4 regions of the Achromobacter sp. 1012554356 genome follow, and region 2 is predicted to be linked to each of the others. Evidence: predicted binding sites of a transcription regulator. Region 2 holds the regulator's gene; each other region holds the start of a gene.
What was found. The regulator FNR, encoded in region 2, switches genes on or off when oxygen is low (the NO sensors DNR and NnrR bind a similar motif). The targets are predictions, from matches to a motif close to TTGATNNNNATCAA.

Region 1: azu (azurin) is a predicted target of FNR. The motif match lies at 2,049-2,062, and genes of this name have one in related genera.
Region 3: AC6LJW_RS03720 (universal stress protein) is a predicted target of FNR. The motif match lies at 1,993-2,006, and genes of this name have one in related genera.
Region 4: adhP (alcohol dehydrogenase AdhP) is a predicted target of FNR. The motif match lies at 2,179-2,192, and genes of this name have one in related genera.

The regions. Positions count from the first base shown of each region.
Region 1 covers NZ_JCBANC010000033.1:49,050-52,551, reverse strand. The annotation lists gene AC6LJW_RS17705 (TerC family protein) at 1-1,258, opposite strand, end outside; gene azu (azurin) at 1,499-1,948, opposite strand; gene AC6LJW_RS17695 (4Fe-4S binding protein) at 2,217-3,502, shown strand, end outside.
Region 2 covers NZ_JCBANC010000052.1:3,567-7,068, forward strand. The annotation lists gene clpB (ATP-dependent chaperone ClpB) at 1-693, opposite strand, end outside; gene AC6LJW_RS22515 (gamma-glutamylcyclotransferase family protein) at 832-1,266, shown strand; gene fnr (fumarate/nitrate reduction transcriptional regulator Fnr) at 1,364-2,092, shown strand; gene AC6LJW_RS22525 (hypothetical protein) at 2,107-3,276, shown strand; gene AC6LJW_RS22530 (ArsR/SmtB family transcription factor) at 3,353-3,502, shown strand, end outside.
Region 3 covers NZ_JCBANC010000005.1:57,250-60,751, forward strand. The annotation lists gene AC6LJW_RS03715 (2-hydroxyacid dehydrogenase) at 12-968, shown strand; gene AC6LJW_RS03720 (universal stress protein) at 1,094-1,930, opposite strand; gene AC6LJW_RS03725 (FUSC family protein) at 2,046-3,502, opposite strand, start outside.
Region 4 covers NZ_JCBANC010000042.1:44,337-47,838, forward strand. The annotation lists gene AC6LJW_RS20340 (LacI family DNA-binding transcriptional regulator) at 1-949, opposite strand, end outside; gene adhP (alcohol dehydrogenase AdhP) at 1,095-2,120, opposite strand; gene AC6LJW_RS20350 (ribbon-helix-helix domain-containing protein) at 2,319-2,705, shown strand; gene pbpG (D-alanyl-D-alanine endopeptidase) at 2,787-3,502, opposite strand, start outside.

The DNA of each region.
Region 1 (3,502 bases), on a different contig from region 2:
ATTCGCCGGCGATGGCTTCGAAGACGTCGATGGGCGTCACCAGCCCCTCGATGGCGCCGAACTCGTCAGCCACCAGCACGAGCTGGCCGCGCGAGCGCTTGAGGGTGTCCATGAGGCGCAGGATGCCGATCGACTCGTGCACGATGATCGGATCGCGCAGGCGGTTGCGGCGCACCCGGCCTTCGGTGATCAGGTCCGCGATCAGGTCCTTGGCGCGGCCGATGCCCAGCACTTCATCCAGCGAGCCGCGGCACACCGGGAAGAAGCTGTGCGGCGCCTCGGTGAGCTGGCGGCGGATGTTGTCGGGATCGTCGTCGATATTGATCCAGGAAACGTCCGTGCGCGGCGTCATGATGGACCGGATGGAACGCTCGGCCAGCGTCAGCACGCCGCTGACCATGTTGCGCTCTTCGACCCCGAACGCCTGGACGGCCGGGCTGCCGGCATGGGGCAGGTCGGGTTCGTCGCTGGCCGGCGGGCGCTTGCCCAGCATGCGCAGCACGGCCGAGGCGGTGCGTTCGCGCATGGGGAAGCGGGCGTCGAGCTTGAGCAGGTTGCGGCGCGCCACCTGGTTGAGCGCCTCGATGGCAACCGAGAAACCGATGGCCGCGTACAGATAGCCCTTGGGCACCTTGAAGCCGAAGGCTTCGGCCAGGAGCGAAAAGCCGATCATCAGCAAGAAGCCCAGGCACAGCACCACCACCGTCGGGTGGGCGTTGACAAAGCGCGTCAGCGGCTTGGACGCGATCAGCATGATGCCGATAGCGATGATGACCGCGATCATCATGATGGCCAGGTGGTCCACCATGCCGACGGCGGTAATCACCGAGTCCAGCGAAAACACGGCATCCAGCACCACGATCTGCGTGACGATCACCCAGAAGCTGGCGTAGACGCGCGGGCCGGACGAGCCGGTGTGCATGCTGCCTTCAAGGCGCTCGTGCAGTTCCATCGTGCCTTTGAACAGCAGGAACAGGCCGCCCACCATCAGGATCAGGTCGCGACCCGAAGGCGATAGTGGACCGATATTGAACAGGGGGGTAGTCAGCGTGACCAGCCATGACATGACGGACAACAGGCCCAGGCGCATGATGAGCGCGAGGCTCAGGCCCATGATGCGCGCGCGATCGCGCTGCGCGGGCGGCAGCTTGTCCGCCAGGATGGCGATAAAAATCAGGTTATCAATGCCCAGGACGATCTCAAGGACGACCAGGGTAAGCAAGCCGACCCACGCAGCGGGGTCCAGCAGCCACTCCATCAGGAGCTCCAGAAGTTACACGACCGGTAATCGTACATGGAAAATCCATGACATGCCGGTGACGCATCCCGTCCGTAAGCCTGATGGACAGAGGCTTTGGGCCGAATGGACTAAGGCTTGCAAGCGCCTGAATCCGGCCCGTCGGCCCGGTTCACGCGCGCCGCGCGACAGGCGCCGCGGGCATGAAAAAGCCGGCCCCCCGGCCGGCTCTTGCTTGTCTCAACAGACCCGTCGGGGGGATTAGCCGCCGACTTTGAGCGTGCCCTTCATCATGGCCCAGTGGCCGGGGAAGGAGCAGAAGAATGCGTAGTTTTCGCCAGCGGCGAGCTTGGAGACGTCGATCTTGACGGAGTCGGATTCGCCGCCGCCGATGACCTTGGTGTGGGCGATGACGCGGGTGTCGCCCGCCTTGACGTAGTCCTGCGCGAGGCCGGCGCCCATGCCGTCCGTGGCGACGCCCTGCTTGTCGGCTTCCTTGGTGAGGACCCAGTTGTGGCCCATCGCGACCTTGGCCATCTTGCCGACGTGCTTCAGGTTGACCGTGAATTCCTTGCAGCTCTTGTCGACCACGATTTCCTTGACGTTGAACTGCATGGCGTCGTTGCTTTCGACGGTGGCTTCACATTGCGCGGCCAGCACGGGCAGGCTGGAGGCGGAAAGAAGGATGGCGAGGGTGGCTTTTGCCAGCATGAAATTCTCCGATGACACAGCGGTCGATGCACGTACGCCAGCCATATGCAGACGCCGTTGCCGCCGCGGGTCAGTGTAGGACTGCCTTCTCGTCGTCCGATTGACATCCATCAACACCACCCGCGGATACCCCCCAAATCTACGGAACTTCCCCTACATATCGTAGGGCTATTAGGCCTTCGACTCTGTCAGATTGACAAACCGCAATCCACCCCCCGATGCATGTTCGTAGGATGCCCGTAAGCAAACACGACGAACAGAGTTCAGCATGCGCGGCAGTACCGCAGTACACCTTCGGGTCACAAAATACGTTCAAGCCGCGTTCATTGCTTTATGGCTTTCCTGTCTGTTCCTGGCGCAAGCGGCGCAGGCGCAACGCCTGCCTGAATTCCTGGCCAGCACACCCATCACGGACGTATTCCCCGGCGCCGACCGCTCCGGGCCCGTCGAGGGCAAGCCCGCCATTGCCCGCGTGTTTGCGGGCAATAAGCCGCTCGGCCTTGTCTACCTGACTACCGACGTGGTCAACACCCGCGGCTACTCAAGCAAGCCGATCGACGTGCTGGTGGGGCTTTCCGACAGCGGCCGCATCATGGGCGCCAAGCTGGTCGAGCACCACGAGCCCATCGTGCTGATCGGCATACCGCAAGCCAAGGTCGATCGTTTCATCCAGGGCTACGTCGGCCTGAACTTCGTCGAGTCCCCGCCCCGTCACGGCGCACCGCCGCCCGTGGACATCGTCAGCGGCGCAACGGTCACGCTGATGGTGATCGGCGACACGATCACACGGTCCGCCATTGCGGTGGCGCGCGCGCACGGCATCGACAAGTCGGGCGCGCCACGCGCCGCGGCGCAGCCGGCTGCCACCCGCGTCCTCGACGAAGACAAGGACACCGTGCAGACCTGGCAGGAACTGCTTGACGCGGGCGCCGTGAAGAACCTGCGCCTGACGCCCGACGACGTCAATCAGGCGTTCCTGCGGTCCGGCCGCAAGGACGCGGCCGATCATGGCGAGGGCGGCCCCGACGATACCTTCATCGACCTGTATGCCGCGCTGGTCAGCGCACCATCCATCGGCCGCAGCCTGCTGGGCGACATCGGCTGGCAGCGCCTGAAGGAACGCCTCAAGCCCGGCCAGCAGGCTGTGCTGGTCGCGGGCAATGGTCTCTATTCATTCAAGGGGTCCGGTTACGTGCGCGGCGGCATCTTCGACCGCATCGAGGTCATCCAGGACGAAGGCGCCTTCCGGTTCCGCGACCGCAACCACCAGCGGCTGGCCGACATCAACGCCAAGGGCGCGCCGGCGCTGCGCGAAGTCGCCCTCTTTGTCGTGCCCGAAGACGCCTCGCTCGACCCGGTCAAGCCGTGGCGCCTGCAACTGATGGTGCAGCGCGTGCTCAGCGTGTCGGACAAAGCGTTCGTCACGTTCGATCTGCCGTATGACCTGCCCGCGGCCTACACCCGCACCGTCGCGCCGCCGCCGGCGCCCGCCGCCAGTCAATCCTCCGCCATTCAGTCCGCCGCCGCCACGGCGCCCTCGCCCGACGCCGAATC
Region 2 (3,502 bases):
CAGGCTTTCCGGCACTTCGTCGTTGACGATGCGCTGCGCCAGGCCTTCGACGATGGCGGTCTTGCCGACGCCGGGTTCGCCGATCAGCACGGGGTTGTTCTTGGTGCGGCGCTGCAGGATCTGGATGGTGCGGCGAATTTCGTCGTCGCGGCCGATGACCGGATCCAGCTTGCCCTGCCGGGCGCGCTCGGTCAGGTCCAGCGTGTATTTGGAAAGGGCTTCGCGGTTGGCCTCGCCTTCCGCGCCCGAGACGTTCTCGCCGCCGCGCACGGCGTCGATCGCGGCTTCAAGGGCCTTTTTCTGCAGGCCCGCATCGCGCAGGATGCGGCCGGCCTCACCCTTGTCGTCGGCCAGTGCAAGCAGAAAGAGTTCGCTGGCGATGTAGGTGTCGCCGCGGCGGGCGGCTTCCTTGTCGGTGCGGGTCAGCACGCCCTGCAGGTCGCGGCCCACCTGGACGTTGTCTTCGCCCTGCACCTGCGGCAGCCCCTTCAGGGCGGACTCCAGCGCCGGGCCCAGGCGGTTGACCGCCACGCCGGCACGCGCCAGCAGACTGCCTGCGCCGCTGTCAGCATCCGACAGCAGGGCGGACAGCACGTGGACGGGTTCGATGTAGGGATGGTCGTTGCGGGCGGCGAGACTTTGCGCGTCCGCCAGCGCTTGTTGGAACTTGGTCGTCAGTTTGTCGAATCGCATAATGGTCGTATTGGCTTGTGGGGAGCCTGACCGATCCGTGCCGGCTGGCTCGATAACCTGAATATGTGGCCGGATGGGACAATTTCAACACCCGGCGGCCCTCATGGTTTTCTTCGACGTGCACCAGCAAACAGAGCAATGAGCATATACGTTTTTGTGTACGGCACCCTACGGGCCGGCGAAATCAACGATCTTGCCCGCGCCGCCGAGGCGCGCGGCTTGCCGGCCGCCAGCCACGTCGGACCGGCCAGCGTGCCTGGCATGCTGGTCGATTTCGGCGACTGGCCCGGCCTGATCCCCGTGGACGACGGACGGCGCGTACGCGGCGATGTCTACCGGGTGGATCCGGCGCTGATTGCCCTGATGGACGAGATCGAGGAATACGAGCCCGGCAAGCCCGGCTGCTTCGTACGCCGGACGGTTTCCGCCCGCCTGGAAGGCCCCGGCGCGACGGGTCTTCTGCCCTGCGCGTACTATCCGATCGACCCCGCGCTGCGGGCCGCGGCGGTCGATATTGCGGGGGACGACTGGATCGCTCACCGCCTTTCCAGAACAAAGCAGGACGCCCGGTAAGACACCCGTAGTAACAACGGACTACAATAGACGCCTGTCTCGTGCTTCACACCCGTTCCGGCGCCCGCCGCGCAATGGGCACTCTAAAGGTCATCGTATGCAAAAACGGGTCCCCATTGCCCCTGATGCCGCCCACTGTTCCACGTGCATGCTGGGTCACGTCTGCGTTCCCGTGGGCATGGCAGCCGCCGAAGTCGAAAAGCTGGACGAACTGGTTAAAGAGCGCGTCCGCGTGGAAAAAGGCAAGACGCTCTATTCGCTGGATCATCCGCTCGACGCCGTCTATGGCGTGCGCTTCGGCAGCCTGAAGACGCAGCTTGAAGACGCCACCGGCCAGATCCAGATCACCGGCTTTCATCTGCCCGGCGAAATCGTCGGCATGGACGGCATGCTGGACGGCAAGCACGTGTCGGCCGCCGTGGCGCTCGAAGACTCCGAGGTCTGCGTCATCCGCCTGAACGAAGTCGATCGCGTCGCGTCGCACCTGCCGTCGCTGCAACAGCAGTTCCGCCGCCTCATGAGCCGCGAGATCACCCGCTCGCACCAAATGCTGGCCTCGCTGGGGTCCATGCGGTCGGAACAGCGCCTGGCCGCGTTCCTCTTGAACCTGTCGCAGCGCTATGCCTCGCTGGGCTATTCGTCCACCGAGTTCGTACTGCGCATGAGCCGCGAAGAAATCGGCAACTACCTGGGCCTGACGCTGGAAACGGTCAGCCGTCTGTTCTCGCGATTTGCCCGCGACGGCCTCATCAAGATCAACCAGCGCGAAGTCCGCATCCTGGACCTGCCCGCGCTCAAGCAACTGCTGGGACACGAAAGCTGCTGAGCGGTCGCCGCGCCATGCGACGCCCGCCTGCCACTTCCCTGTCCCGCACCGCGCTGGCGGCATCGCTTGCCGTCGTCGCCATGCTCGCGTGCGGCGCCGCGCGCGCGCAAACGCCGCTGCCCGACCCCTACGACTACGACGAAGCCACGCCCGCGCCCAAGCGCGCGGCGCCGCTGCGCTGGCAGGCCGTTGAACTGGGCCGGCCCGGTCACCGGTACAAGATGCCGGTCTACGCCAACCGGGATCTGGCCAAGGACGACCTGCGCGGCATCAAGCAGGTGCTCATCGTCATCCACGGCGTCAAGCGCGACGCCGACAACTACTACGAAACCGCCGCCGCGCTGGTGGCCGCCGATCCCGGGCGCGCGAGCGACACGCTGGTTCTTGCCCCGCGGTTTTCCGGGTCGATCGACTCGGGTTTCTCGGGTATGGCGGCCTGGCGCAAGGCCAGCTGGGAAGACGGCCAGGAAAGCGTCCAGGCCACCGGCCGGCCTGCGCCCGTCACTTCGTTTCAGGTCCTGGACGACCTGCTGCGCAGCCTGAACGACCGCAAGCGCCTGCCAGCTCTTACCGGTCTCGTACTGGCCGGTCATTCGGCCGGCGCGCAACTGGTGCATCGGTATGCGGTGCTGAACAACGTGGACGGGGTGCTGCGCCGCGACGGCCTGGCCATGCGCTACGTCGTCGCCAACCCGTCTTCCTATCTGTACCTGACCAACGAGCGGCCACGCGCGGACGGCAAGGGTTACGCGCCGTACGAGCGCGGCATCTGCCCCACCTACAACCAGTACAAGTACGGCACCGACAAGCTGCCCGCCTACGCCCGCGAATCCGATGATTCCCGCCTTTTCGTGCGGTACGCGTCGCGCGATGTGGTCTACCTGCTGGGCGGCGCGGACAACAACCCCGAGCACCGGCTGCTGGACAAGGCCTGCGGCGCCGAAGCCCAGGGCGCCACGCGGCTGGCGCGCGGCACGGGCTATGTCCAGTACGAACACGTGCTGGCTACCCGCGGCGCCAAGCCCGTCCCCCTGCGTCACACCGCCTTCGAGGTCGGCGGCGTCGGCCACGACGGCAAGCGCATGTTCGGGTCAATCTGCGGCGTGCGGGCGCTGCTGGGCAGCGACGCCCGGGCCAGCAGCACTGCCGCGGCCTGCGACATCATCAAGCCGCGCGGCAAATAAGCCCGCCTCATCCCTAGGGAAATTCCCAAGCCATCCGGCTTGACACGGGTTTGCGGTAGGCCTAAAACTTAACCTTATGGTTAAGTTAAATGATGACGCTCTCGATGCCATCTTCTCCGCGCTGGCGGATGGCACACGCCGCCGGGTACTGGCGGACCTGGAACAGGGCTCGGCCTCGGTCAGCACGCTGGCGCGGCCTCACGCCATGTCCCTGCCCGCCTTCATG
Region 3 (3,502 bases), on a different contig from region 2:
GCAGCCCCGACATGAGCATCCCCTTACTGATCCTGATCGACAGCGTTCGGGACTATCTTCCCGTCATTGAATCCAAGGGCTTTCGCCCGATCCTCGCCACCACCGACCAGACTCGCGCCCAGGCCATCCAGGACCATGGCGCCGATATCCGCGCCGTTCTGACCCGCGGCGCCACTGGCTTGCGCGCCGACGAGATGGCCGCGCTACCGCACTTGAGCATCGTGTGCTCGCTGGGCGTCGGCTATGAAAATATCGACCTTGCCGCAGCGCACACGCGCGGCATCCAGGTCACGAATGGTCCGGGCGCCAATGCCGTGTCCGTGGCCGACCACGCGATGGCGCTGCTGCTGGGCGCCGCGCGCCGGTTGCCGCAGGCCGACGCCTGGGTCCGGCAGGGGCACTGGAGCGGCTTCATGGGTCCGCAAGTCAGCGGCAAGCGTCTGGGCATTCTTGGGCTGGGCACGATCGGCCTGGAAATCGCCCGCCGGGGCGCCAATGGGTTTGGGATGAGCGTGGGGTACTACAACCGCCGCGCCCGCCCGGAATGCGGCTATACGTACTTCGACAATCCGCGCGCGCTGGCGGCTGAGTCCGATTTTCTGGTGGTGGCCACGCCCGGCGGCGCGGGCACGCATCATCTGGTGGACGCCGGCGTGCTGGAGGCGCTGGGTCCGGACGGGTATCTCATCAATATCGCGCGCGGCAGCGTGGTCGACACGGACGCGTTGATTGCCGCGCTGGCCGGGAAGCGCATCGCCGGCGCGGGATTGGATGTGGTGGACGGTGAACCGACCATTCCCGATGCGTTGAAGCGGCTGGACAACGTGGTCCTGACGCCGCATAGCGCGGGACGCTCGCCCGAAGCGGTAGCGGCGACCGTTGCTCTGTTTCTGGAAAACGCCACGGCGCACTTTGGCGGCAAACCCGTCCTGACGCCGGTGCGGGACGCGAGCCTCGTGGCGGCGTGAAGCCGCGCGGCCGTTTACCGACGTGAACGTAACGTCGGCGGATGTGCCGATGTTGAATGCGCCGACGTCGCGTCCTTTGGGGGACGCGGCGTCGGCGTCTTTGCGGCTACGGTTCGGCCACCCCGTCAGTGCGAGAACATGATCGGCACGGTCATGCTCTTCAGAATGGACGCTGTGGCGCCGCCCATGGCCCATTCCCGGAACTTGCTGTGCCCGTACGCACCCATGACGATCAGGTCCGCGCTGTAATCCGCGGCGGCATTCAGGATGGTGCTGCCGACGCCGACGCCCTTGATGTCGCGGCGCACGTGGTCCGGCGCGGGAATGCCGTGCGCCACGCAATAGGTGGCCAGGTCTTCGAAGGGGATGGATTCGATGTTGCGGGTGGCCGCGCCTTCGTCCATGGTCAGCACGACCACGTGCGAGGCGCCCTGTAGCAGCGGGGTGGCGTCGGCCAGCGCGCGGGCGGCTTCGCGGCTGCCGTCCCAGCAGAGTAGGACGCGATCGCCGATGACCGGGAATTCGCCGCTGGACGGCACGACCATGACGGGACGGCCCGCGGTCAGCAGGGTTTGCTCGACGAATTCGTTTTCGTGCGCGGCCTCGACGTCGTCGCGGTTCTGCTGGCTGACGATGATGAGGTCGCTGGCACGGCCGTGCAGAGCGACGGTGGCGCTGGGCGAGGATTCGCCGGCGCGGACGACGGCCGGTACGTCTGCAGTGGCGGCGGCTTCCAGAAAGGCGTTTTGTACCTCGCCCCGGTTCTGCGCCTGCAGGTTTTTGATGATGTTGAGCGAGCGCGACATCATGACGGATTCGCCGTAGTAATACTGCGGCGGCGCGGAGCTGGCGTAGACCCCCACCAGTTCGGCCTTGTGGCGCTTGGCCAATTCCAGCGCGAGCGCGGTGCGGCGCTTGCAGTCAAACCCGTGGTCCAGGTGGACGGAAATGCGGCGGTACATGGAGGGCCTCCTTGGTTAAACAAGCCATGTCCGTATGGTTGCCGTTTAACCTGGGCTCCCCATTGATGCGCGTCAAGCCGGTTGGAGTTTCACCCCGCCGGCTCAATGCAAGCCGCTATTGCGGCGCCGGGTCGCGTTGCACGCGGTCGCGCAATTGGCGGATCTGCCGTGCCTGCTGCGCGATGCGGTCCAGCGGCGCGGCGAGCGCCGGCTCGGCGGCGGCGATGACCGCGGGCACGCCCAGGCCGCGTGCCTCGCGCACGGGGGCCGGGCCTTCCGGATGCAGCACATGCGCCAGCACGGCGCCATAGTCCCGCAGGGCTGCCGCCGCAGGGGACTCGGGCGGCAGGGCTGGCTGGATTTCCAGCACGGTGCCCGCGGCCGTGATGCGGCGCATGGCGTTGAGCAGGTTCACGGCGGTGTCCACGTTCCGGTCGCGATGCACCGGATTCTGCTGGAGCCGCTGCAGGGACGCCTCGGCGTTGTCGGCCGACAGGCAGGCAAGCCGGCGCAGTCCCACGATGTCGCGGGAGGCGGCGGCGCCGCTCTTGTCCTGTGCCAGGGCCAGCGCGTAGTCCGCATGCCGCTGCAGCGCGCGCGTCAAGGCGCCGGCAAGCTGCCGCGGCTCTTTTTCCGGCCAGACCAGAAATCCCACGAGCAGCGCCAGAATGCCGCCCAGGACGCTGTTGAACGCGCGCAGCGCGGCGAGCGTGGGCTCGTAGATCTCGGGCTGCTGGATGTGGCTGACCAGCACGAACTGCGACGTCAAAAAGAAGGTGAAAAGCGCGTAATGGACGGTGCGCGCGGCGAACGTGCCCAGCGCGATGGGCAGGACCGCCAGCGCCACGGATAGCGGTGTGGTGAGCAAAAGTCCCAGCAACGAGGCGCCGATGGCGCCGGCCACACTGCCGACCACGCGCTCGACCGTGCGCTGCCAGGTCGTCGCAAAGTAGGGCTGCAGAATGAAAACCAGCGTTAGCGACATCCAGTAGCCGTGGTTGACGGCGAACGTCTTGGATAGCGCCACCGCAATGGTGGCGCCCACGCCAACCCGCAGCGCGTGACGGAAGGCGTCGGATTCGAACCGCAGGTTCTGGCGCAGCGTGCGCCAGGCCTGCCGGGCGCCGCTCGCATCGCTTGCGCGGTGCGCGGGTGCGGCCGGGGTGGCGGCGAGGTCGAACAGGGATTGCGTGACCGCCTGCGCGGTGTGCAGCAGGCGGTCCAGCACCGGCACCACGGTGGCAAGGTCCGGCGCGTAAGCCATGGCGCCGCCGCGCAGGTCGCGCAGTCCGGCGTTGTAGTGGGCCAGGCGCTCGCGCAGGCACTCGGCCTGCTTGGCGTCGCTGACGTCAGAGGTGCTGGCGATGGCGTTGCAGACGCTGGCGTAGCGATGCAGCGCGTGCGACAGGTGCGCCCCGGCGCTGCGGCCCAGCCAGCGCGGGGCGTTGGATTCCAGCAGGTCGGCGGCGGCGACCAGTGCGATGAAGCTGTCCTCGGCGCTGTCCAGCAGGTACAGCAGTTGATGGGCGCGGGCCCGGCGCGACGGGCGGGCGTCGAGCACCTCGCGGATCC
Region 4 (3,502 bases), on a different contig from region 2:
CGTCAATGCGCACAGTCGTCAAAGGCGGGGTGGTGGCCGCCGCGTAGGCCTGATCGCCGAATCCCACGACGGCCAGGTCGCTCGGTACCTGCCTGCCCATCGCCGCGGCTTCCAGCAACACGCCCATGGCAATCATGTCGGTGCTGCACACCACGGCATCGGCATCGGGCACGCGCGCCAGCAGTTCCGCCAGCCCGCTGCGGCCCGCGCCCATGGTGGCGGGGGCGGGGATCAGCACATGCGGCGTATCAGCGTCCGCGTCGATCAAGCGCAACTCGCGCGCCGCCGCAGTGAAACCCTGCAACCGACGACCCGCCCGTGGATCATTGCCGATGACGGCCACGGGCCGCCGTCTTCCGGTTTCGGACAGAAACTGTGCCACGCACGCGCCCGCCGCCTCGTGAGAAAAACCGATCAGCATGTCGACCGGATCATCGTTCCAATCCCAGGCTTCCACGACGGGAATGCGCGCCGCGCGTAACTGCGTGCGTCCCGTCGGGGTCAGCACCGTGCGCATCATGACCACGCCATCCGGCCGCCGGCCCAGGATCGCTTGCAGGGCGGACACTTCCAGCTCGGGGTCGTAGCCGCTTTCGGTCAGCATCATCTGATAGCCATGCCGGCTCAGATGCAGGCTGAGCGTCTGCAGCGCCTCCAGAAACACAGGGCTGCCCAGCGTGGGCACCGTCACCGCCACCAGTCGGCTGCGGCCGCTGGCCAGGCCTCCGGCCACCAGGTCCTGCACATACCCGGTCTGGGCGATGGCGTCGTTGATCAGTTTGACCGTGCGTTCAGGTACGTTTTCGGGGGCGTTCAGGACGCGCGACACCGTGTGCATCGACATGCCCGCCACGCGCGCGACGTCGGCAATGGTCACCCGGCCGGACCCCCGCCGAGGCGCGCGGCTGGTGGCAGGCTTGCTGCGACGCTCAGAGGGTAGGGTGGGCATGCGGCCTCGCTGGGATCAGGGTAGGCCGGATTGTACCGAGCCTAGGTGTCTGACACCCGTTGAAACGCCACCGCAAGCTGACGACGATTTCCGCCGGGTGTCAGACACCGCCCCAAGCAAACTGCCCTTCTAACGCCCCCCGGTATCAGGCGAAGTCAAGCACGATTCGGCCTTCGATCTGGCCCTGCTTCATGCGGTCGAACACGCTATTGATGTTGTCCAGGCTTTCGGTGGCGACGGTGGCGTGGACCTTGCCTTCTTCGGCAAATTGCAGCGATTCCTGCAGATCCAGCCGCGAACCCACGATGGAGCCGCGCACAGTCACGCCGTTAAGCACCATGTCGAAGATCGACAGCGGGAAATCCCCCGGCGGCAGCCCATTCAGCGAGATCGTGCCGCCCCGGCGCACCATGCCCAGCGCCTGCTCGAAAGCCTTGGGCGACACCGCGGTGATCAGCGCGCCATGCGCGCCGCCGAACTCCCGTTTCAGGTACGCGGCCGGATCCGTGGTCCGTGCATTGACGGTGACTTCCGCGCCCAGGCGGCGCGCGAAATCCAGCTTGGCGTCGTCGATATCCACCGCAGCGACGTTCAGACCCATCGCCTTTGCGTATTGCACCGCCATGTGGCCCAGGCCTCCGATCCCCGAGATGACCACCCAATTGCCAGGCCGGGTGTCCGTCATCTTCAGGCCCTTGTACACGGTGACGCCGGCGCACAGGACCGGGGCCACCTCGATGAAGCCGACGCTCTTGGGCAGCAGGCCCACGTAATCGGCGGCGGCCAGCGCGTACTCGGCGAAGCCGCCGTTGACGGAGTAGCCCGTGTTCTGCTGCTGCTCGCACAGGGTTTCCCAGCCGCCCAGGCAGTGTTCGCAATGGCCGCAAGCGGAGTACAGCCAGGGGATCCCGACGCGGTCGCCTTCCTTGACGTGGGTGACGCCAGCGCCCGCGGCGACGACATAGCCGACGCCCTCGTGGCCGGGAATGAAAGGGGGATTGGGTTTGACGGGCCAGTCGCCCTCGACGGCGTGCAGGTCCGTGTGACAGACGCCGCAGGCTTCGATCTTTACCAGGAGTTCGCCCGGACCCGGGCGCGGCACGGCGACTTCTTCGATTACCAGCGGTTGGCCAAACGCGCGTGCCACTGCGGCCTTCATGGTCTTGTTCATCACTACCTCCGAAGTCTGATCAGTTTCACTATGCTCGGCCGCTTGGTCGGCCAATACCATGATGTACATCAATTAGCGCGGGAAGGTACACCTCGTCACCGGTTCGGGGCCATATTGCCCCGGGCGAGGAAGTCGTCGTACAGTCGTTCGCAGGCGCGCCGGTCCCAGCAGCGTGTCGCCGTTGCCCAGGAGTCTTCAATGTGTGAAATCTTCATCCGCGCCACCGAGCACTCCTATGCCTGCGAAACAAGATCGCTGCGCCTGCACGGCGTGGCGACCAGCCTGCGGCTCGAGCACCTGTTCTGGCAGGTCCTCGAAGAGATCGCCGGGCGGGACGGCATGCGGGTCACGCAACTGATCGAACGCCTGTACGACGAACTGGTCGAGTACCGGGGCGAGGCCGCCAACTTCACGTCGTTCCTGCGGGTCTGCTGCCTGCGGTATCAGTTGCTGCAGGCCGACGGCCGGATCCCGCGCGACGCCAGCGTGCCGATTCAATCGCTCAATGCAAAAGCCGTGCTGGAAGGGCTGCCGCCGTCGCTGTGCGACGCCCAGCCGGTCCCGGCAAAGCGCCGCGCGGCATAAGCCGGCTGGCCAAAGCCATGAAAAAAGGGCCCGATGCAATCGGGCCCTTCATCTTTACCGCGCGCAACGGTCAGCCAGTCATCAGCCGCCAGCGCCAATCGACGCCATGGCCACTTCGCTCTGTACGATGCGGCGGATGCGCACGGCATCGCCGATACGCGAGAGCTTGCCCTGCGAATCCAGCAGCACGATCGCCAGATCGCGGCCGTTGATGCGCGCCAGCATCACCAGGCATTCGCCCGCTTCGTTGATGTAGCCGGTCTTGGACACCTTGATGTCCCAGTCGGGCTTGCGCACCAGCAGGTTGGTGTTGCGGAACGTCTGCGTGCGGTTGTTGATCTCGACCTCGTACTCCGTATCGGTGGAGTAACGGTGGATCAGCGGACGCTGCGATGCCGCGCGCAACAGGCGCGCCAGATCGTGCGGCGACGACACGTTGTTGCTGGACAGGCCGGTGGGCTCGATGAATCGCGTGCTGGTCATGCCCAGCGACTGCGCCTTGGCATTCATGGCGGCCACGAAGGCGGACAGGCCGCCGGGATAGTGGCGGCCCAGCGCGTTGGCGGCGCGATTCTCGGAGGACATCAGCGCCAGGTGCAGCATGTCGCCGCGCGACAGCTTGGTACCCACGCGCAGCCGCGACGTCGTGTGCTTGAGTTCGTCGACGTCGTCGTCGGTGATCTCAAGCATCTCGTCCATCGGCAGGTTGGCGTCCACGACGACGACCGCGGTCATCAGCTTCGAGATCGAAGCAATGGGGCGCACGACGTTTTCGTTCTTGGCGAAGATGACCGTGG